DNA from 3 places in the Alkalihalobacillus sp. R86527 genome. Region 2 is predicted to be linked to each of the others. Evidence: predicted binding sites of a transcription regulator. Region 2 holds the regulator's gene; each other region holds the start of a gene.

Region 1 (8,086 bases), 780 kb from region 2:
AAATCAGGGATACCCAGGCTCTGTAGCTGGTGCGTATATGAATAACGGAAACCAGGGTTATCCAGGTTCCGTAGCTGGAGCGCAACAAGGAAATCAGGGATATCCAGGCTCTGTAGCTGGTGCGTATATGAATCATGGAAACCAGGGTTATCCAGGTTCCGTAGCTGGAGCGCAACAAGGAAATCAGGGATACCCAGGCTCTGTAGCTGGTGCGTATATGAATCATGGAAACCAGGGTTATCCAGGTTCCGTAGCTGGAGCGCAACAAGGAAATCAGGGTTATCCGGATTCTGTAGCCGGAGCGTATATGAATCATGGAAATCAAGGTTATCCAGGCTCTGTAGCTGGTGCTTATATGAATCACGGGAACCATGGTTATCCAGGTTCTGTAGCTGGGGCTCAAAAAGGGAACTACTCAGATGAAATGGAAAGCAGTGGTTCAGATGTTGCTGGAGCATATGATGGGTACGGAAATAACGGTTTCCCTAATTCCGTAGCGGGGGCGTATCAAGGTAACAATGGGTTTCCAGGCTCTGTTGGAGGAGCGCATGCTGGTAATAACGGTTATCCAGTAGCTGGCGCGGAAATGGGTAACGGGAACCAGGGTTATCCAGGTTCTGTAGCTGGAGCTTATTCACCAAACCAGCAACTTGCTGGTGCTTATGGCAACAACGGTTATCCAGGCTCAGTTGCTGGAGCGCAAATGGGCAGTAATAAAGAGAATTACTCAGGAGAAATGGAAAGTAGCAATGTCGCTGGAGCATCTACTGGGTATGGCAACAATGGTTATCCAGGTTCAGTAGGAGGCGCATACGGAAACAATGGCTATCCAGGTTCCGTAGCTGGAGCACATCAAGGACCGAATGCGAATATGCCAGGGTTCCCATCATCAGTTGCGGGAGCTCAAATGGGGCAAGGAAACCAGGGGTATCCAAACTCTGTAGCTGGTGCGAGCATGAATGGATATGGAAATCAGCAATACCCAGGAGCTGTCGCTGGAGCACATTCTCCATTTGCGAATAAAGCGAATGAAGAGTATCCAGAAGCTGTTATGGGAGCACAAGGAGGATATCCGAATCAAAACATTGCAGGTATGATGTCTCCTTATCCAAATCAGCCGATGGTGTCACCTTATCAGCAGAAAGATTGCGGCTGCGGATCCAACCAGGTTTCACCGTATCAGCAGCAAATGCCATACGCAAACCCTTATTATGGAAATGCGCAGAATATGGTTCAAGGAGCTAGTAAGGCCCCTATGATGGACTATATGGATATGGAAAGTAGCTATGCAGAATCACGATAAACAAAGCCAGGCACGTATCCTGAAAGGGATACGTCCTTTTTTCATTCATTGACGTGCGTAAAACCACGTGTCTGGTATGGTGGAACGCGAATGGGAGAAACTGTTTTTGTGAAAGGTGCGCTTAAACATCATGATGTAATGAAGCAAATCCTCCTTTCACAAAAGTGTTCATCGTCTTTTGTGAAAGTTGTACCATTTGAAGATGGTGATTGGATCAAAAAGAGTGAAGGCCTATATTGGTTTTGTTTAGTTGCAGTAAATGGGAGGAGTCTTGATTACTCACGACTTGAAGAAAGAAGGCTAGCCGTTGAAAAACTTAGTCATTTTCATGCAGAAGCATATGGCTTGAAAATGGAACGTATTCGTATTGTTTCTCTTAGAAATAAATGGATGAACCGATTGATGACGTTTGAACGAAGTTTGGTCGATCATCCATGTCGCGATCATCAAATGATAAAGGAATACACCATTATTGGCCGACAAGTGCTACAAGAAATGGATGAGAAGCTAGCTCTTTTGGAATCAAAGGCTGTTGAAGAGCGATGTATCGTTCATGGTGATCCTGCACATCATAACTTTGTATTTAATCGAGCTCAATTATTATTGATCGATGGCGATCTAATCTCTTACGCGCCAAAAGAATATGACTTTTTACAACTCATGAATAGAATGCTTCCATATTCAAAGTGGTCGCTAAAAGAATGGTCAACATATAATAACCCCGTCATCCAAACGATTTTAAACACTCCTTACTTAGTAAAGATGCTTGCTTACCCAGCTGATTTTTATCGTGAATGGCTTGTTGATCCAAGTGGAAGAGAGGAACTCTTACGGAAAGAGCATCTTCAACAAGAACAGAGGTATCCATTTATGTTAAGACTCTTGGGGTAAGTCCCTTTCTTGCCAAGACATAACAGATTAATTTCGAACGCCTCCTGACATGCTATAAATGAAAGGAGGTATTTTAAATGAAGAAAAAAGCACTAACACTTTCAACGTTGATGCTCGCTGGAGGTTTAATTGGGTGTACAGCAGATAACGAGGCAATGGACACACGTTATAATGATTCGACTCGACCAATCGGTTATTACACGAGTGAAGATAATAATAAAGACTACCGTGAAGGTGCATTCACTGACATGATCGACAGAGATTATGCGAATGGTGTAAAAGCACCAGATGAAAAACAAATCGATAAGCGTAACGGAATGAATGGTCCGGGATATATGCGTTCAGATGAAAATTACTCCGGGTACGACAACAAACTCTCACAGCGACTTGCCAAGCGAATCAAGAAGCTAAAGAGTGTGGAAGATGCACGAGTAATTGTATATGGTGATCAGATTATGATCGGTGTAGAAACGAAAAGTGATAATCGAGATGCTGTAAAAGACCAAGTGCGCAGTGAAGTAGCTAAGGTTGCCAAACAAAAGAACGTGTCAATATCGACTGACAAAGATGTCTTCAAAAGAATGGGCCGCATTGATAATCGCTTAGAAAGCGGTGATGGCTTTGAAGAAGTTCAAGCTGATGTGAATGGCATTCTAAACGATATTTCAAGTGCAGTACAACGACCGTTTGAGAATAATCAATAATGTTTGAAGAACAGGGTTTCCCTGTTCTTTTTTGCATGATCAGCTTTATTTTATCCTCTTTCTTTCTTGTGTTATAGTATATGAACGAAATTAGTTGGAAGGGGATATTGACGATGGCAGGACATTCAAAGTGGAAAAATATTCAGCGAAGAAAAAATGCTCAGGATGCAAAGCGTGGCAAAGTTTTCATGAAGCTTGCTAAAGAGATTTTTGTTGCAGCCAAACAAGGCGGTGGCGACCCTGAAACCAATCCTGCGTTGAGGTTAGCTGTTGATAAAGCGAAATCCTCAAACATGCCAAATGACAATATCGATCGAGCGATTAAGAAAGCAACTGGCGATTTAGATGGCGTTCATTATGAAGAGATTGTTTATGAGGGCTATGGCCCAGGTGGTGCAGCGGTTATGGTCGAATTACTAACAGATAATAAGAATCGAACAGCGGCAGAAATCCGCCATGCATTCAGTAAAAATAAAGGGAACATGGGTGAAAATGGTTGTGTATCGTTTCTGTTTGATCGAAGAGGTTTGTTTGTGATCGATCGTTCTGAAAATGATGCTGATGCCGATGAGTTGATGTTAGAAGTTATTGATGCGGGTGCAGAAGAAATGGAAACCCATGAAGATTCGTTTGAAATTTATACAGACGCACAAGAATTTCAAGCAGTGAAAGATGAGCTCGAGAAGAAGAATATTGTTTATTCCTCAGCTGAAATAACAATGATTCCTCAAACTTATGCGCCTCTTAGTGAAGAAGATGGATTAGATATGTTAAAACTGATCGATATGCTTGAAGATAATGATGATGTTCAAGAAGTTTATCACAATGCTGAAATAAGCGATGAGGTTTATGAACAGCATTAAGAGCTACAGTGTTTACTGTAGCTCCCAGTTTGTAGAAAAACCTGATTAATGTGTTCCCTATGCCGTAGGAGTTTGAATACCACTTGCTTTCCTGTGGACGAACGTCCGAGCCTCACAGCGGACAAAAAGCCGTCCACTCCGAGTCTCAAACGCCAGTTTACCACGGGAGTCAAGTGGTATTCACTCCTACTAGGTTGCAATTAATCCAAGCAAACTTTCCGACTGATTATTTTTAAGTTGTCATCTGCTTTCTTTCTCTAGAGGTAATAATTTGCTTTTGTCTTGTTTTCAAAACCACATATCAATGTTGATTGGAGCGGAAGGATGCTCGACTCCTCCGGGACCACCCGCCCCGCGGAAAGCGAGCATCCTGTAGCTCCATTTATTTTCTACATATTATTTTCATGGTTGGACACGCTAAAAAAAACAGACTTCTTCAATCTAGAAGAAAGGTGCTAAAAATCGTGAAAAACCTATACGGCTTTCTTGGAGTTCTCATTCTGGTTATGCTTGTGATGTCGTCATCACACGTGCTCGCAATTGAAACCGCACAGAGTGAACAAAATTTTGATGAAACGCATTACCATATGGATGGGCCTATGGTTATTGAAGTTATATTAAGAACGAATTATGCTGATGGTGTTACAACAGAACAGTCGATTCAGAAAACAGTTTGGTCGATGGAAGACTTCTGGAGTGAATACTCAGATTGGCAGTTACTTACTCAAGATCAAGGTAAGATGGTATTTGAGAGAAGAATCGAAGATATTTCCCCAGCTATGAAAGAGAATGGGCATTTTGGACTTACAGATGATGGGGTTCTTACCATTTTCGAAGGAAAACCGGATGACCAAAAAGTGATACAAACATTTTTTCAAATCGATGTTGGTAAAGTGGAAAGCTCTAGACTTAAAGAGCTTGCAGAGGGCATTCCTGTAGAGTCATGGTATAATTTTGAGGATATGCTTCATACGTTGTATAAGGCAAAAGCTGCAAAACCTGTCCGATAGGGCGGGTTTTTTATTTGAAATTGGGGAGGTTAGGCTCTCGATCGCTTCACCTTTTCAATTGAACACAAAGAACGTGTTCCCTTGAAAAGGTTCCAGCGCTTGTCTGATGTCTAGTTGCTGCTCGCAGAAACTCCGATATTTCACTCTTTCAACAGAACACAAAAAGCGTGTTCTATTTCAAGAGCTCCAATATCTCCGTTTCTAAGCGCTCTTCTTCACTTTTCATGCCTAAACGCCCTCTTTCGCTTTTCTTATGTCTAGCTACAACTCGCAGAAGCTCCAATATTTCACTCTTTCACAGGAACACAAAGAACGTGTTCCTATTCAAGAGTTTCAATATTTCCGTTTCTAAACGCTCGTTTCCGCTTTTCTTGTGTCTGGCTACAGAGGCCAAATACTCCGTCAGTTTCGGAATGTAGATTGAGACATAAAGCGTCTCATTCTACATTCCTCCAACTTCCTACGTATTTAAACGGGCCTCTTTCGCTTTTCTTATTATATGATAAAATATAAGAATAGAAATGCATGTTCGTATGCAATGGGGAGAGAGAGTTTTTGATAGAATATATTAAAGGTACTGTTGAGTATATTGATACAGAATATATTGTTATAGAATCAAATTCGATTGGGTATAAAGTTTTTTGTGGGAATCCTTTTACTTTCCAGAAGTATCGCAATCAGGATGTTCAGATTTATACGCATCATTATGTGAGGGAAGATTTGATTGCTTTATATGGATTTCCGACGCGTGAGGAGCGTCTTTTGTTTGAGAAGTTGCTGAATGTTTCTGGGATTGGGCCTAAGGGTGCATTAGCAATTCTTGCGACGGGTGAACCTGATAAAGTTGTTAGTGCTATTGAGCTAGAGGATGAGACGTTCTTAACGAAGTTCCCGGGTGTTGGTAAGAAAACAGCAAGGCAGATTATTCTTGATCTTAAAGGAAAGTTGAAAGGTTTCGGTGCTCCAGAAGAAGGATTATTTGCTGTTGAAGAGACACAAGAAGATGGTGCTCATGAACTTGATGAAGCGATTGAGGCATTGAAAGCACTTGGTTATGCTGAACGGGAGATTAAGAAAATTAAGCCTGGACTTCAAAAAGAAGTGCTTTCTACAGATCAATATATCAAAAAAGCGCTTCAGCTTATGCTGAATCGTTAAGGAGGGGTTAGATTGGAAGAACGCATTCTATCTGGTGAGCAGGTCGGTGATGACTCATCCGTAGAATATAGCCTCCGTCCACAGCGATTGAGCCAGTACATAGGACAGGAGAAGGTGAAGCGTAATCTTGAGGTGTTTATTCAGGCGGCAAAAATGCGTCAGGAGCCTTTAGATCACGTTCTGTTATACGGTCCCCCTGGTCTAGGGAAGACGACTCTTTCTGCGATAATAGCGACTGAAATGGAAGTGAATCTTAGAACAACCTCTGGCCCAGCAATCGAGCGTCCGGGTGATCTTGCTGCCATTTTAACAGCGCTTGAGCCTGGGGATGTTCTATTTATTGACGAAATACACCGTTTACCGAGAAGTGTTGAAGAAGTACTTTATCCTGCGATGGAGGACTATTGCTTAGATATTGTGATAGGAAAAGGAGAGACTGCCCGTTCGGTACGTCTTGATCTTCCTCCTTTTACTTTAGTTGGAGCTACGACGAGAGCTGGACTTTTAACAGCACCCCTTCGTGACCGATTCGGGGTCCTTAGTCGATTGGAATACTATCAAGAAGATGAATTGCAAACAATTATCATGCGTACTGCAGATATCTTTGAAGTTGAAATGGACGTGGAAGCTGCTGTTGAACTCGCTAGACGTTCACGTGGAACGCCTCGGATAGCGAATCGATTATTAAAGAGGGTGCGAGATTTTGCTCAAGTCAAAGGAGACGGGATAATCTCCTTGTCACTTTCTACTCAAGCATTAGAGATGATGCAGGTAGATCCTCTAGGACTCGATCATATCGATCACAAGCTTCTTCTTGCTATAATTGAAAAGTTCCGCGGTGGTCCAGTTGGTGTCGATACGATCGCTGCTACGATTGGTGAAGAAAGCCATACGATTGAAGATGTATATGAACCATATCTCTTGCAAATTGGTTTCTTACAGCGAACACCTAGAGGTCGAATGGTAACTCACCGCGTGTATGACCATTTTGGAATGAAGGAGCTAGAGTAACAATGGGAGTCTCAAAGCTTTTCATTACATTAGGGATTCTCTTCCTTGTTATTGGAGTGCTCTGGTCATTCATAGGAAAAATGCCTGGTGACATCGTAATAAAAAAGGGAAACACAACCTTTTTCTTTCCGATTGTCACCTCTATTGTTGTAAGTATCTTACTGTCGCTTCTTTTTTTTATCATAGGTAAATTTCGATAATTGAAGAAGCTATGGTAAGATCGGTTGGTGGAAAAGATATTCTTGAAGAACAGTGGTGAAAAAATGGACGTTAAAGATTTTGATTTTGAACTTCCGGAACATCTTATAGCGCAAACGCCATTAAAGGAACGTACTAAGTCACGTTTGATGGTGCTTGATCCTGCAAATGAAAAGATGTCACATCGTGAGTTTCTAAATCTAGAAGAATATATTAAACCGGGCGATTGCCTTGTACTGAATGATACAAGGGTAATGCCTGCAAGGTTATATGGAATGAAGGACGAAACTGGAGCTAAGATCGAAGTTCTTCTTCTGAAACAAATAGAAGGCGACCGGTGGGAAACGCTTGTAAAGCCAGCGAAACGTGTGAAGCCTGGAACGAAGCTAACGTTTGGCGATGGCAGATTAACCGCAGAATGTGTGGAAACACTTGAGCATGGTGGACGAGTATTTGAATTCGGGTACGAGGGCGTTTTTTATGAAGTACTCGATCAGCTTGGTGAAATGCCATTACCCCCATATATTACGGAAACACTGGACGATCAAGATCGATACCAGACTGTCTTTGCGAAACACCGTGGTTCTGCTGCAGCACCTACTGCAGGTCTACACTTTACAGAAGAGATGTTAACAAGACTTGAAGAGAAAGGCGTTCATATTGCTTTTCTAACGCTTCATGTTGGTTTAGGTACCTTCCGTCCTGTTTCAGTGGATAATATTTATGAGCATGAAATGCACGGTGAATTTTATCAGCTCACAAAAGGAACTGCAGATTTATTAAATCGTGTGAAAGAACAAGGTGGAAGAGTAATCTCAGTTGGTACAACTTCGACACGAACGCTAGAAACAGTGGCTTCTAATAGTAATGGGGAGTTTGTAGAAGCTTCTGGTTGGACAGACATCTTTATTTATCCAGGTTATGAATTCAAAGCGATCGATGGCTTAA
Region 2 (8,086 bases):
CAAATCCTTTTAAAGTCGCAGCAATTTCATGGAAAGTTAATCCTCTATTTCTGAGATTAACAATTTCTTCAATAGGAACACTTTTGCGTTCCCTCCCACCATAATGTTGGTCCTTTAAGTTTCGTTCTGGTTTATACCCTTCTCTTACTGCCTTTTCCATTCCTCGTTTAATTTTGAGGTTATGTAGCTTTCTTTGGAACTCCTCAACGATACTAACAATCTCAAGAACCATCGAATCAGCTTCTGAAAGCTGTAGCTCACCATTCTGGTTAACTGTATAAATTGTTCCTCCATATTTATGGATAGCATGAAGCAGAGCGATTTTTGCATTTCCACGCCCTAGTCTCGTCTCATCTTGAATAAGAAGCACTTCTGCTACTCCTTCTTTTAACATATCTAAAACTTCAAGAATCCCATTTCGATCAATATCATATCCACTATGTTTCTCTTCGATCATTTTGTGGATCGTAAAACCTGATTGAGCTGCAAATTTCTGCAATTCTTCTTTTTGCCTGGCAAGAGATGACTCCTGCGTTTCTTTCTTGGTGCTTACCCGGCAATAAATAATAGCATTCATTCTTTTTCCTTTACCCCCAGCGCTGTTGCATTTGCCTCAACAGGAATAATGAGTGTATCTCCTGCTGTAATCCAATTTGCATCTATATTGTTCGCTTCTTCTACCCAGCTGATAAATTTACGGTCGGACATATCGTGTGCTTCACGATATTCCTCTGCGATTTCAAGAACAGTATCTCCGTGCTCTAACTCAACCTTAGTATACCGATCATACCCTTCAGCAGCTGCTGCTCTCAATGATACAAACACGATTATTAAAACGGCCACAAAAGATATAATGACAAGAAAATCAACTCCAGACAAGCCTCTAGCCTGTTTTCTCATCCCAATCACCCCGAATACGAATATTTGTTCTGGTTTTAGTATAAACAGAACCCCTGTTCGTGTCAACTGTATTTTCGAACTTATGTTTGTATGCGAACAAAAATTCTGGTATACTACTAACAAATAGATAGATTGGAACGAGGTGCCAGATATATGAAACTATCAAAGCGTCAGCAGGACATTCTGGACTTTATCAAAGTCGAAGTGAAACAAAAGGGTTATCCACCCTCCGTTAGAGAAATCGGTGAAGCCGTTGGACTAGCTTCTAGCTCCACTGTTCACGGACACCTGGCAAGACTTGAAAAAAAAGGTTATATTCGAAGAGACCCAACGAAACCGCGTGCTATCGAAGTACTCGGACTAGAGGAAACGATCGATATTCCTCGTCCTGAAACGGTGAACATTCCTGTCATCGGTAAAGTAACCGCTGGTCAACCGATTACGGCGATTGAGAATGTTGAAGAGTACTTTCCTCTTCCTGAACATTTTGTTCAAGATGACGAGCACACGTTCATGCTGATCATCGAAGGTGACAGTATGATTGAAGCTGGTATTTATAATGGAGACATGGTTATAGTCAAACAACAGCCTACCGCGAACAACGGTGATATCGTCGTTGCTATGACAGAAGATAGCGAAGCAACAGTAAAGCGTTTCTTCAAAGAAAGCAACTACTTCCGTCTCCAGCCAGAAAATTCATCTATGGAACCAATCATTCTTGATTCAGTTTCCATTTTAGGTAAAGTTGTAGGAGTGTTCCGTTCGATTCACTAGAAGCGCAGAAAACTGCGTTTCTTTTTTTTGTTCAAAAACATTAGTATCTATTAAAAAGATGAATCCTTTCTTTGTTTCTTTTCGTATAATCAGGAAAACAGGTATCGAAGAAAGGATTGAGAAACATGCTTAAGAAATTTCTAGCAAGTGTTGGAATAGGTGCTGCGAAAGTTGATACGCAGCTAGAAAAAGACTATTTTGTACCCGGGGAAAACGTTCATGGAAAAGTAGTCTTAACAGGGGGAGATGTCGAACAATCGATTGATTCCATTCATATTTTTCTCATGACGGAAGCAATCCGCGAAGTTGACGATAAGAAGGTAAGAGAAAAAGTAGCTTTAGAAAAATATCAAATACCCACTCAAGAAACGATAAAGGAAAGAGAAATAAAAGAAATTCCTTTTTCCATTCAGCTTCCTTATCATACACCCGCTTCATTTGGAAGACTTCCAGTGTGGTTTGAAACTGGTCTAGACATTCCGATGGCACTGGATCCAAAAGATCGAGATCTCATCCAAGTGTCTCCACATCCATCTATCAAAAAAGTGATCGAAGCATTGGAAAGTTACCTTGGCTTTCATGTTAAGAAAGTTGAAATGGAACAATCAAAACGCTATGGCTATGTTCAAGAATTTGAATTTACGCCTAGTGGTGAGTATCGTGCTTACTTAGATGAACTTGAAGCGATTTTCTTTTTAGATGATAACTATTTAGATGTTTTGCTTGAAGTTGATCGCCGTGCGCGTGGATTAGGCGGACTCTTTGCTGAAGCTCTAGAAATGGACGAAAGCGTTGCGAAAGTGAGACTATCGAACGAAGAGCTCAACGGTCCTTTAGACGTTATTGCTCAGAAGCTACAGCAAAAAATTGATCAGTACAAAAATAATTAGAACGCAAATACCTAACACAAAACAGCCTAGGACATCGACCTAAGCTGTTTTATTTATTATAGTGAGTTTATATGAGAGACCTAATCATTTAAAGTAGGCTCTTCCCCTACTCACATTCACAAAGCATTCGCACTCTCTTTATGTTCTATTATCAAATCAAAATATTGCAGTGCGAGATCTGAAAGTTCGAACTGATCTTTCTCCCATGTCTTTTCGAGAAATATCTTTGCAACCGCTCGTTTTCTTGCTCCTCCTAACTCAGCGTCTTGTAACGCAATCACACTTTCATAAATAGCTGTCATCAAATTCGCTATTCGCTTACAGTGCAGCGTTTGCCGAGCTTCATCCATTTTCATTAGCTGAGTAATTTTCTCATCAAGTTGCTTCATTCCTTCATGGACAAGTGCTTTCTCTCCTACCTCACCTGGAAGCATTTCTAAGTCATGGGTTACCTTTTTGATAAATAATTTGTGAACGTTGTACTTTGCAATTAACCTTAATACTTCTAAACCTAAGATATTCGCCGTTCCTTCCCACACTGTTAACACTTGAGCATCTCTTAGTAATCTCGGGGTGACAAAGTCTTCGATGTAGCCGTTACCGCCGTGTATTTCAATTGCTTCATGCGCAAATTGAACCGCTTGTTCCGCTGATTCTTTTTTCACAAGAGCAATGAGTAATCGATTTAAAGCTTTATCTTCTTTTGTTATGTGTTCGCTTTTATCCATAACTCGATCAAAAAGCTTAATTGCAGAAAAAACACTGCTGAGTTCTACTTCTTGTTTCACTTTCATATTTACTAAACTCTCTTTAATCATGGGAAAATCTTTTAACTGCTTTCGAAAGGCTTCTCTTTTGTACGCATACTGTTTCGCTTCAAGAAACGAACGCTGCATGATACCAACTGAAGCAATCGCATTGCACAAACGAGACAAGTTTAGCGCTTCGATCATGTAATAAAACCCTCTGCTCGGATCCCCTACTAGATAGCCTTTCGATCCATCAAACACAACTTCTGCTGAAGGAACTGCTCTCACTCCAAGCTTATCTTTTAACCTCCTTATACTTAGTTCGTTTACATTTCCGTGATCTTTTCTCCATGGTACTAGAAATAGACTTAACCCCTTCGTCCCTATTGGTGCACCTTCACATCTTGCAAGTACCATCGCAACTCCACACGTACCGGCATTACTCGCAAAATACTTCTCTCCGTAGAGTGTATAGTGATCTCCTTCTTTAATCGCTTTCGTTTCATTCGCTCCAACATCCGACCCACCTTGTCGCTCTGTTAAAAACGTAGCTCCTTCATAAAGCTCGGTTTCACCAGTCGACAGAACGTGAGGCAGAAACTTCTTCTTTAACTCTTCCTCTCCGTAATGATCAAGAAGATAGGCCGTAGCCATCGTTAACGTTACGGGACAATAAAACCCTGGTTCTGACTGCGATATTAAATATCCTTGCGCATAAGAATAAAGATAGTTTCCTCTTCGCCCTAGTTCCGGAATTTCTTTATGTACATACGCTACGATTCCACGGTTATAGGTCTCTTCCACCGTTTTTTTGTATCCTTCATTCACCCAGACTTCAGAAATATCGTTACCCATCTTATCGTACTTAATGAGTTTTGGCTGCCCTTCCCTGTCCGTATGCACCGCTCTTTCATCAATTACGGTCCCACACCGTTCACCGAAATCTGCAAGCTCTTTTTCTGCCCACTTATAAAAATCCTGATCTAGATAGCGCTTTAATAAAAATGATAGGTTTGGATCTTCTTGATAAAAATTCATCTCAAATATGCTCCTCACGCTATTTTATTTAAATTTTCTGATATTTTAAGTTTACCTCATCTCATTTACTTGGTCCATTACATGTTCGTAATAAGAAAACACAGAACTCTTTTGAAGAGTCCTGTGCTATATTTACTTCACCTCATAATGAAGCTGAGCGAACTGGCCATATTGTTTGACGTCTTTCAGGAAGAGGTCTAACTCTATTTCTGATTCTTTAAACAACGGAATGCCTTTTCCAATTAATGAAGGCGCGATCGAGATAATAAACTCATCAACTAGTTTTTCACGCATAAGCGTATAGATGATCTCACTGCCTCCAACAAGCCAGATCGTCTTTCCATCTTGTTGTTTCAGTTCACGAGTGAATGTTGCAATGTCTTCATTGATGAACGTCACGTGATCGGTATTTTCTACTGGTGTCTTTGTAAATACGTAACTTTCGATTCCCTTATAGGGATAATTTTCTTTTTCCTGTTCCATCACCCAATCGTACGTCCTTCGACCGATCAGAACAGTATCCACGGATTCGTAGAAATCTGTATACCCAGCGTCCCCTTCAATTTCTCCTCGAAACAACCAGTCTAATGAATCCTCGGTAGTCGCGATATAACCATCGAGGCTAGTTGCTATGTACACGCTCAGTTTTCTGTTGTTCACTATGTTAACCTCCTTACAGCATCTTTTCCACATACTAGTTTAACCAATCTTCCTAATCGAAACCAGCTAAACAACTAGATTTTTAATTCCAAAAAAACTCCTAAACACCATTGGTGTTTAGGAGCTTTAGAAAAATACTTAATAAGTCGTCATATATTGTTCGCGTTCCCAAGGGTGTACTTGTGTACGGAACATATCCCACTCGATTTCTTTCGCTTCGATAAAGTGCTCTGATGCGTGCTCACCGAGAGCGTTCATCATGACTTCATCCTTCTTAAGCAATTCAAGTGCGTCGTATAATGTTGCTGGAAGGTCAGTGATGCCTTCTGCTACACGCTCATCTTTGTCCATCACGTAGATGTTACGCTCTGTTGGAGCTTGAGGAGTCATTTTGTTCTTGATACCGTCAAGTCCAGCTGCAAGAAGAGCTGCCATCGCTAAGTATGGGTTCGCAGATGGATCTACGCTACGTACTTCGATACGTGTGCTGATTCCGCGAGAAGCCGGAACACGGATAAGCGGGCTACGGTTACGAAGAGACCATGCTACGTAACAAGGTGCTTCGTATCCTGGTACAAGACGCTTATAAGAGTTCACTGTTGGATTCGTGATCGCCGTGAACGCTTCAGCATGCTTCATTGTACCTGCGATAAATTGACGTGCTGTTTCACTAAGTCCAATTTCGTCGTTTGGATTATAGAACGCATTCTTACCGTCTTTAAACAGAGACATGTTCGCATGCATTCCAGAACCGTTTACACCGAATAGTGGCTTAGGCATGAACGTTGCGTGTAGACCATGTTGACGTGCGATTGTTTTTACAGCCAATTTAAACGTTTGAATGTTATCACAAGTCGTAATCGCATCTGCATATTTGAAATCAATTTCATGCTGACCTGGTGCAACTTCGTGGTGAGACGCTTCGATTTCAAAGCCCATGTCTTCAAGCTCAAGCACGATATCACGACGGCAGTTTTCGCCAAGATCCGTTGGTGCTAGGTCAAAATAGCCACCTTTATCGTTGAGCTCAAGCGTTGGTTCACCGTTCGCATCCATTTTGAAAAGGAAGAATTCAGGTTCAGGTCCAATATTGAAATCAGAGAATCCAAGCTCTTCCATTTCTTTAAGTACACGTTTGAGCACAGAACGCGGATCGCCGTCGAATGGAGTTCCATCCGGGCTGTAGATATCACAGATCAAACGAGCAACTCTGCCTTTTTCTGAAGACCATGGGAATACAACCCATGTATCTAAATCAGGGTATAGGTACATGTCTGATTCTTCAATACGTACAAATCCTTCGATTGAAGAACCATCGAACATCATTTTATTATCAAGAGCTTTTTCAAGCTGATCAACCGGGATTTCAACATTCTTGATAATTCCTAGTAGATCCGTAAATTGCAAGCGTATAAATTTAACATTTTCCTCATTTGCCAAACGTTTAATGTCATCTGCTGTGTAACTAGCCATGTAAAATAAATCCTCCTTAGAAATGAAAAATTTAGAATGGGAATGAACGGAAGAGCGCTTTTTATGGCAATGAGAATGTAATATTCCGAATTGATAGAACATTCCTAATTGCCGTTCCCTTCTTCACTTATAATATACTATACACCAGTACGTTTGTCGTCGTGATAGAGTATGTTAGATAATCTAACGAACTTTTAATCAAACAAAAAAGCAGGGATTTCTCCCTGCTTTCACCTATATATTTGAAACCAATCCTTTTGTTAAAAGGTCGTCTACTGCTCTTAAAACACTGATCTTCACATGTTCATACGTCAGGCCACCTTGAACGTATGCCACAAATGGAGGTCTGAGTGGTCCATCTGCTGAAAGTTCAAGACTCGCGCCTTGAATGAATGTACCCGCTGCCATAATCACGTCATCCTCATAACCTGGCATATAAGCAGGCTCAGGTCGTACATGCGCATTTACGGGTGAAGCCGCTTGAATCGCTTGACAGAATGATACCATCCGCTCGCGGTCATCAAATTGAACAGATTGAATCAAATCCGTTCGCTTACTGTTCCAACTTGGAGTCGTATTGAATCCAGCTGATTCTAATAAAGCCGAACTGTAAACAGCACCTTTTACAGCTTGTCCAACCGTATGGGGCGCAAGAAAAAGTCCTTGATACATTTCTTGAAGTGAGTATAAGGACGCTCCCACTTCTCTTCCGATACCAGGAGACGTGAGGCGATATCCGCAAAGTTCGATCAGGTCTTCTCTTCCAACGATGTAACCGCCGGTTTTCACAATTCCAGCACCTGGATTTTTAATAAGTGAACCTGCGATCAAGTCAGCTCCAACGTGGCATGGCTCGCGTTCTTCAACGAATTCCCCGTAACAATTATCTACGAATACGATAAGATCTTCTTTGATCGATTTAACAAATGAAATCATCTCGCTGATTTCATCGATCGTAAATGAAGGACGGTTCGCATATCCTTTTGATCGCTGAATACCGATCATCTTTGTTTTATCTGTAATCGCGTTTTTAACAGCTTCATAGTCGATACGATCATTCGATAATGGTACGGCCTGGTAGCCAATGTGGAAGTCTTTCAATGATCCATGTCCTTCTCCGCGGGTCCCAACAATTTCTTCAAGCGTGTCATACGGCGCTCCAGTAATATAGAGAAGTTCATCTTGAGGGCGTAAGACTCCGAATAAGGCTGTTGAAATTGCATGAGTACCAGAGACGATCTGCGGTCTCACAAGCCCAGCTTCTCCTCCAAACACTTCAGCATATAGCTTTTCAAGCGTATCTCTACCATCATCGTCATAGCCATAGCCGGTTGAAGGTGTGAAATGGTAGTCGCTGATTTTGTTGTGATGAAATGCTTCTAATACGCGGTATTGATTACTTTCAACACGTTGATCAATTTCTTTCATCATCGGTTGAATTCGATCTTCTGCTTCGTTTGATAACTTCTTTAGTTGCTCGTGATGTGTAAAGTGATTAAACATAGTTTCTTCTCCTAATCATTGTTCCATTCTGTCGCGATCCGTTTATAGAGATGTGTCGGCGCATAGCCTTTACAACGGTACTGTTTTTTGTCTTCGTCC
Region 3 (8,086 bases), 390 kb from region 2:
TCGTACGCTCAGTCTGAAGTGTTTCAAGATAAGGTTCCGGACCATCGGATGAAGACGCAAGATCAATCGATTTGTCCTGAAGTTCTTTCATCCCTTCAAGCTGAAGGGTCACATCCTTCTTCAGTTCCTTCACCCAAATCAATTCGTCGAATGCTAGATTGCCTGCATTCTCATACTGTACAACACTTTCATATAACCATTGATCTGGCCACGGATGACTTGATGAGAAATGATACAGCTTTTCGACAAGCTGCTGAAGGTCGATATCGCTTCGATCACTACTATAACGATCGACTAATTCAAAGAACGCCTCGTTCTTCTCGTCACTATAATGTTCCTCAAACAGCTCTTCCATTGCTTCTTCTCGAAGAAGCGCGGCTTCCGTTTGATCAGCGACTCGGAAGGCCGGATCAAGATCGATTTCATAGTAATTGCGGCGTAGAACCTCCATACAAAATGAATGGAGAGTGGAGATAGAAGCCCTATTGAGCATCGAAAGCTGTCTTCGCAAATAGAGTGAAGAAGGATCTTCCTTTAATCTCGCTTCAAGCGCTTCTCCAATTCGATGTCTCATTTCAGCAGCCGCTGCGTTCGTAAACGTAACAACAAGAATACGATCGACCTCCGCTGGATCTTTCTCATCCGCAAGTCTTCTAATAATGCGTTCAACGAGGACTGCTGTTTTTCCTGACCCGGCAGCAGCCGCAACAAGAACGTCTTGATTGCGAGCTGCGATCGCTTCCCACTGTTCGTCTGTCCAGTTTGAGCCTTCTGGTTTCTTAATTAAGTCCGTCATCATCGTCTCCCCCTTTCTCTCTCATACTTCTCAATATCGTTTCATCATCTTTTACGGGAATCACTTTGTATGAATTATCCTCCATTGCCTGATCAAACTGACAAAATGAGCGGTATGAACAAAACGTACATGGAATTTTATCTTTCATTTTGTATGGGTCTATATCGATTTTCCCATCTGAAATATCTGTCCCGATCTGTTGAATCGTTTTTCTTGTATATGAACGGAGTGCATCGAAATCTTCTCTTGAAAGAACCGAAGAGTTCTTTGTGAAATTGCCATCTTTCTTAAGTGCAGCAGGAACGATATCCGATTTATCCATCTCGATCGTATTATCCATCAGGCTAACCACATCTTTATCAGCAAGGAGCATGCCTTTCATCTTAAACTTCTTGAAGAGTTCCCTCTGTATGGCAGATTGTGTTGGAGATGACGTTTGAAGCATCGGATTATGAACATGGAAATAGAGCATTCCCGCTGCCGCTGCTTCTCTTCCTAACCAGAGATGGGAATAAGAAATCACCACATCTAAATAAGTAAGCATCTGTAGCGCTAGCCCAAAGTATACTTCAGACAGATCAAGTGACGTACCGCTCGATTTATAGTCGATAACTCTTAGAAGAAGCTGATCTTCTTTAAATGCTTGATCAACTCGATCGATTCGTCCAATCAATTGGAGTGTACAGCCATTTTTCAATTTGAATTGGATCGGCGGCAGTTCTTGTCCTGGACCGAAAGCTAACTCTAAGCCAGCTGGCTGAAAGCCACTTCTTTTTGCTTGCTGACCGAGCACGGATGATGCACGTCCAACGACTTGTTTTAGCTTTCTCATAATATAATGATAGCGGTTTGAGCTTAATAGAATCTCATTCTGTAGTCTTGGCGCCAGCTGCTCAACGATTTCACCAGAAAGTTCATAGTATTGATTCGATGAAAGCTTACTCCAGTCCCAGTCTCGCTGTTTAATTGTTTCTGCAAGCATATTTAAAGATGCATGGAAAAGCTGACCGATGTCTGGCGCTTCCAACTTAAATGTTGAGCGCTCTTTCAACCTGAGTCCATGTGAAGCAAACTGAGAAAAGGCACAAGATTGATAGCGCTCCATTCTCGAGACACTCGCTTGTATTTTCGATCCGTACAGTTCTCTGCTCGTTTCCACTGAGAGATTCGTTGCTTTGTTGCGATAGAAGAGGCTTTCTACTAATCTCAACTTACCGCTCTCTTGTTCTTTGTGGTCAACAAACCAGTTATATGCATCCCACCAGATAGGATTTATCGGATAGCCTCTATTCCATTGTCGAAGCTGACCAGTCAGCCTCCCGATCGTTTTCAAAGGATTCGTGATGAAGGATAGCTCATCGACCGCTTCTTCACCTGGTTCAGCAAACTTCAATCCAATATAGAGGTCAGGGAACATTTCTTGAATTCGGTTCATGACGATTGATGGCTGTAATCCTTTTCCTTCCTCATCAGCGAGTGGACAGCTTATCCATAAATAATCGGAAGGTGTAGAAAGGGCATGATAGATGAGAAACTCTTCATCTAATAACCGGCGTTTCAATCCAGGTGCAAGTTGAAGCCCCTGTTCTTCAAGCTTCTCTCGATCTTGCTCACTTAATAGCCCTTCATCCTGAATTTTCGCAGGTAAGACACCGTCGTTCACACCAAGTAAAAACCCACACTTCACGTTCGTGAAACGTGTACGATCGATGCTTCCGATTACAACTTGGTCAAGAGAAGCAGGAACGAGTGCAAACTTCATGCTTTCGATTCCAGCTTCAAGAAGCTTCGTAAACTGACCGATCGAAAGTTCCTGGTCTCCAATCAGTTCTACGGTTTCATCAAGAAGAGCGATTACAGCATCCCAAACCTGATCATGCTCTCTCGCTTTAGTAAGCTGCCCTTCCAGTTCCGCATGTTCTTTTAACCGATCTACCTTTTCTGCAGCGTTACAGTTTTCAAGGAAATAATAAAGAACTTCACACTTCTCTCGCACCGTTTTGGCATTTTTCATTTTTCGTTCGAATTTCTCAAGAGGATCCGCGATCCATTCCTTCGTTTCATTTAGGCGGTCTTCCATCTTCTCGATATCTTCTGAAGAGACCGTTTCTTTGTCTTCCAACTGACGGTAAATATTCGCTTTCCAGTGGTCTCCAGTTCTCCATCGATAGCCTTTGATTCCTTTTGCAATCACATAGTTTTCGAGTTCGTCCATCCGATCTCTCATTTCAGCTTTGCTATCCTCAGTTTCATCAGGGAATAACAATTCTGTTTTGACACAGCGGAATACTGCTTCATAACGCCAGTGATACTGAATTATATCCAAGCTCGATCGAATGAGCTCAATTAATGGATGATGAAGCATCGTACGTTTCTGGTCAGAGAAAATAGGGATACCATGATCAGTGAAAATCGTTTCGACCAGTTCATAATAAGTCGACATATCTCGAACCATCACAGAGATATCCCGATAGCGATATCCCTCGTCTCTAACAAGTCGAATCGTATCACGTGCTGCAGCTTCAACTTCAGACCGAATATTTACTGCATGATTAACGTGTATATGCTCAAGTTCCCCCGAATATAAAACCGGGGGGCGTTCACCATAATTTGCTTCTAAATGACGGAGCTCGTTGTTTCGATATCGTTTCTGTTCACTAAGAAGCTGAGGCGTTTCCACATTGATGACTTCCTCATTCGCAATCTCAAGCAACGTTTGATACGTTGTAGCAGGCTCATGAAAAAGATCAAGTTCATGCACAGTAGATAGGTTCATCTCGGTATCCATCGTAATCGTGAAGGTGATGTTCGCACCTTTTTTCATCAATGCTTGTAAAACGAGTAACTCCTGAGGTGTAAAGCTATGAAACCCATCGACCCATACCGATGCATTTTCTAAATAGTTAGATTCAGAGATTTTCTCAGCTAGTAGCTGCAAGTAATCTTCCGAATCTAAATAGTGACCGATCATCGCTCTCTGAAACGCCTCGTATACAAGATGAAGATCGTAGAGCTTGTCTCTCAATAAACTTCGATCGTCCGTTGTATAGTAATCATCTGCATAGCTTTTAATATGGTCTGGTTCAAGACAGTACCGCTTAAATTCAGTCACCATATCATTGAGCTGATCAATATAACCTGTTTTATCAGAAGAGCGTTGATAGATTCGAAGTTTCTGTTTATTTTCTTCAATTATATGGCGAAGCATCATGCTCGTACCAACAGACGTTAAATGCGGTCTCGCCATTCCACCGGTTTCTTGAAGCACTTTCCATGCAAGCCGTGTGAAGCTAAACACTTGAGCGCGGATCATTCCTTTTAAGCCACGATTATGTACTAACTCATACTCTGACTGAAACGTCATTTGTTCTGGAACTAAATAAATCATCGTCTCGCCTAGAGGACGTTTGGTTAACTCATTTTGAATTTCAGTAAGGCAATGATCGGTTTTTCCGCTTCCCGACCTGCCAATAACAAATTGAACTCCCATGCCTTTCTCCTCCCGTACCCGTGTACTAAGTATCTCTTCCTATTATCTCACGTTTTTGGGCAATTTGATAGGCACCATAAGAAGATATGTTCGCATCAAACACTACCAAATGTTGAGTGATTCTCCAATAGGTTTTAGGCAACACTGTAAGGGTATAGTGTACTAAGCACAACTTTTGAAAAGGAGTTTTTGACATGGAAAACAAAGAAATGGATACATTCAAATGGGAACTAAACAGAATTACGAGAGATATGACTGAATTTGTGCATAGCTATGAAAAGCTTGATGAATCACAGAAAACAAGTGTTCACAGCAACTACCCTTTCGAATTAGATCTTCATGAACTGAAAAACGCGTTAGCGAAATGGAACAACACCGTGAACAAAATGTAAAACCACCAAGCACCTCCCACTAGGGGGTGCTTTTTTTCATGTCCGAAACATCTTTTTAAAGGAAAAAACATACATCTAGTAAAGGTGACGATTCGAAAATGAGGAGGGGAACAATGTACACCAATAGGAAATATTACGAGCCTTATGTGAGCCCCTTTGACCCGTGTAAGCCAATTCGAGTGAAGTCTTATTCCACACCTCCCAATCTTTATTTAGGTTTTCAACCGCCTGGACTTGAACAGTTCTCTCCAAGAGAAGCACTCAGAGCGGGAACGCTCTGGAAAGTGTTCTATGATCCTTATGAAAAGAACAAGGAGGGATAATCGTGTCGCACAAACAGCTACCAAAGGAGTATTACGAATTACTCGAAGAGCTTCAGGCAACTGATTTTGTGCTATTAGAACTCACTTTGTACCTCGACACTCACCCGAACGACATCGATGCGATTAAACAGTTTAATGAATTTGCGAAAATGAGGAAGAAACTAAAAAAGAAATATGAAACCGAATATGGCCCACTCCTTCAGTATGGAAACAGTTACAGCAGCTATCCATGGAATTGGAACGATACACCGTGGCCCTGGCAAGTTTAATAGTGAAAGGATGAGTGCATTTGTGGGTTTATGAAAAGAAACTTCAATATCCTGTAAAAGTAAGCACATGTAACCCCATGCTTGCGAAATTTCTAATCGAGCAATATGGAGGAGCAGATGGAGAACTCGCCGCTGCCCTTCGATACTTAAACCAGCGGTACACGATTCCAGATAAAGTCGTCGGATTACTAACCGATATCGGCACAGAGGAATTTGCCCATCTTGAAATGATTGCAACAATGATCTATAAACTAACAAAAGATGCAACCCCAGACCAAATGAAAGCAGCTGGCCTTGGCGCGCACTACGCAAACCACGACAGAGCACTTTTCTACCAGAACGCAGCAGGCGTTCCATGGACAGCGAGCTACATCGCCGCAAAAGGCGACCCAATCGCAGACCTATACGAAGACATCGCCGCCGAAGAAAAAGCACGAGCCACCTACCAATGGATCATCGACCTCTCAGACGACCCAGACCTAAACGACTCCCTCGCCTTTCTTAGAGAACGAGAAATCGTCCACTCGCAGAGATTTAGAGAAGCCGTGGAGATACTGAAGGAAGAAAGGGATAAGAAGAAGTTTTATTGATTGGAAAAGCGGAGACGAGCGGTTAGAAACGGAGCTATTGGAACTCTTGAAATTGAACACGTTCTTTGTGTTCAGTTGAAAGAGTGAAATAGCGCAGTTTCTGCGAGTCGGAGCTGGAGGCTTTTTATAGCAATTTGCCGATAAAACAACCATTTCCGCTGATATATTGAAAAAAGCGCTGATATCGTACACTTTTTCGCTGATATATCAAAAATATCGCTGATATCGCTCCGTTTTTCGCCGATATCATAATTTGAGAACAACAGTTATCAGCTAAATCAAGGTTTTATTGTCCGAAACAGAGTTTTATTAGCCAAAATCAATTTTTATTGTCTAACTAAAATAATTCTAAACACGCCCCACTCCATCCACCGCCCAAAAGCCGAGCACTACAAAAGCCATGCCGACTGCCGGCATGGCTTATCTTGATTGATCTTCAACTCTAGTTTTCCTTGGTCGCTGATTCAATTTGAGTTCGATGATTTTTCCTGCTCCCCATAGCAAACCGATGGCAACAACGATCAATACCAACTGAAGCGGTTGATGGATCAGTGAAAAGACATCATGTCCAATGAATGAAACGATGGCAATCATAACCATTTTTCCAAGAAGAACAGCTAGTACAAAGTTTCTGATACTCATATTGGATAAACCCGCGACCACGTTTATAAGAGCGGATGGTGTAAATGGAAAGCACAATAATAGGAACACCATACCAAACCCGTGCCGCTCAATCCAACGCAAGGTTTTATCTATTTTTTTATGCCTTGAAATCAATCCCATGAAGCGCTGCCTAGCAAGTTTTCTTACTACTATAAAAACAAGCAATGCACCAAGAGATGCGCCTAACCACGAAAGCAATGAGCCAAACCAAAATCCATAGGCTGCGGCATTGCCAGCAACGAATAGGAATAATGGCAGTATCGGCAATACAGCTTCCAACATCGGTAGCAGGATGCCAGGCAAAGGCCCAAGTGCTGCATACTGGTTAAGCCATTCTTTTATAGTCTCTTCGTTTAGAGAATCAATTATCATTCCCCACTCCATATGGGAATCAACCTCGTTTCATGATGCGAGTGTCATGGTATGTGACAGCACGGATTACTTTTCTTAATCTTTATTAAAGCATAAAACAACTATGATAGAAAGTTGGAAGCTAGTTCATCAAGGCTTGATACACTTCCTCATCCAACGCTTTCGCTTTATCTTTGTTGTAAGTCTTTTCAAACTGTGGGTCAGCCGTAATCTTAGCTCCCCAAAACATGGACTCTAAGACTTGCTCAACTTCCACGTTTATTTTCGCTAGCTTTAAAGAAACACCATTCATGGCTTCTTCTAGAATAGAGACTTTCCCTTGTATAGAGTACACCGTTTCTAATCCGATGATTGCTAATACAACTCCATCATTTCCCTTCAAATTCTCAACCGTTCTCGAATTACTTGTAACAGAAAAACGAATGTTCTTCGAATCAAAAGCTTTTACCCATGAAATTGCCGATACATTTGGCATCCCTGTTTCGTGATCGATCGTTGAAAGCATGACGAGCTTTTCACCATCTAGAAAAGTCATTAGGTCATCGGTTAATTCAGTTACCTTCTCGTTCTTTGCCATTCGCCTCATCCTTTCACTCTCATATCTCTACTCTCTCCTAAAAGATTACCATGAATACCCTGCAATGGAAACGCTCTATAACAGTGAAGAACATGTTTTAGACCAAAAAAATTACCGTACTCATCGAGTACGGTAAAAAGGGGGAAAATCAATGTAAAACATCATTACTTAGGGGGTTTGATAATAACTATACCCGGTATGACAGTTCCGAAACCTAAAGTTTATTATTTTATTTATTTTTTTTCACCTTTGTAAGAGATGCACTAATTTCCCCTTCTGCAGGAATAATATTAGGAAGGTTCGACAGCTTCACCTGTGCTGGCGCTAAAGAAGTTACATGTCCCATATCAAGATTAATGAAAAAGCCGTTACCAGATTCTTCGATGTCGTAAATAAGAACATCATCACCATGACGATCCTCAACTGATAGAGAACTAAAGTCTTCTCGATATGGATGCTGATCTCTTTCATTTTCATTCATCAATCGAAACGTTCGAAGTTCTTCTTGATGAACAGGATATTCGCCAACAAGTTCGAGAGAAAGTGCATGGGATGCGCCTCTCTCTCTTGTACCAATCGAATAAGAAATCCCTCCATAATTTCCTACTTCCATG

What was found. The regulator LexA, encoded in region 2, represses DNA repair genes until DNA is damaged. The targets are predictions, from matches to a motif close to CGAACATATGTTCG.
Region 1: the regulator LexA is predicted to act here: its motif matches at 5,290-5,303, upstream of ruvA (Holliday junction branch migration protein RuvA).
Region 3: the regulator LexA is predicted to act here: its motif matches at 4,366-4,379, upstream of addB (helicase-exonuclease AddAB subunit AddB).

Annotation. Positions count from the first base shown of each region.
Region 1 is NZ_JAXHBW010000001.1:1,329,857-1,337,942, forward strand. It holds gene safA (SafA/ExsA family spore coat assembly protein) at 1-1,303, shown strand, start outside; gene SJY16_RS06685 (phosphotransferase) at 1,394-2,194, shown strand; gene SJY16_RS06690 (YhcN/YlaJ family sporulation lipoprotein) at 2,272-2,898, shown strand; gene SJY16_RS06695 (YebC/PmpR family DNA-binding transcriptional regulator) at 3,012-3,761, shown strand; gene SJY16_RS06700 (BofC C-terminal domain-containing protein) at 4,226-4,771, shown strand; gene ruvA (Holliday junction branch migration protein RuvA) at 5,327-5,929, shown strand; gene ruvB (Holliday junction branch migration DNA helicase RuvB) at 5,942-6,940, shown strand; gene SJY16_RS06715 (DUF2905 domain-containing protein) at 6,943-7,140, shown strand; gene queA (tRNA preQ1(34) S-adenosylmethionine ribosyltransferase-isomerase QueA) at 7,204-8,086, shown strand, end outside.
Region 2 is NZ_JAXHBW010000001.1:2,108,553-2,116,638, forward strand. It holds gene SJY16_RS10800 (YneB family resolvase-like protein) at 1-577, opposite strand, end outside; gene yneA (cell division suppressor protein YneA) at 574-900, opposite strand; gene lexA (transcriptional repressor LexA) at 1,054-1,674, shown strand; gene SJY16_RS10815 (sporulation protein) at 1,800-2,564, shown strand; gene SJY16_RS10820 (acyl-CoA dehydrogenase family protein) at 2,681-4,369, opposite strand; gene SJY16_RS10825 (dihydrofolate reductase family protein) at 4,484-5,011, opposite strand; gene glnA (type I glutamate--ammonia ligase) at 5,150-6,484, opposite strand; gene SJY16_RS10835 (methionine gamma-lyase family protein) at 6,719-7,987, opposite strand; gene hflX (GTPase HflX) at 7,999-8,086, opposite strand, start outside.
Region 3 is NZ_JAXHBW010000001.1:2,500,617-2,508,702, forward strand. It holds gene addA (helicase-exonuclease AddAB subunit AddA) at 1-799, opposite strand, end outside; gene addB (helicase-exonuclease AddAB subunit AddB) at 780-4,286, opposite strand; gene SJY16_RS12815 (hypothetical protein) at 4,481-4,678, shown strand; gene SJY16_RS12820 (spore coat associated protein CotJA) at 4,792-5,001, shown strand; gene SJY16_RS12825 (spore coat protein CotJB) at 5,004-5,270, shown strand; gene SJY16_RS12830 (manganese catalase family protein) at 5,291-5,860, shown strand; gene SJY16_RS12835 (TVP38/TMEM64 family protein) at 6,281-6,895, opposite strand; gene SJY16_RS12840 (pyridoxamine 5'-phosphate oxidase family protein) at 7,017-7,472, opposite strand; gene SJY16_RS12845 (hypothetical protein) at 7,702-8,086, opposite strand, start outside.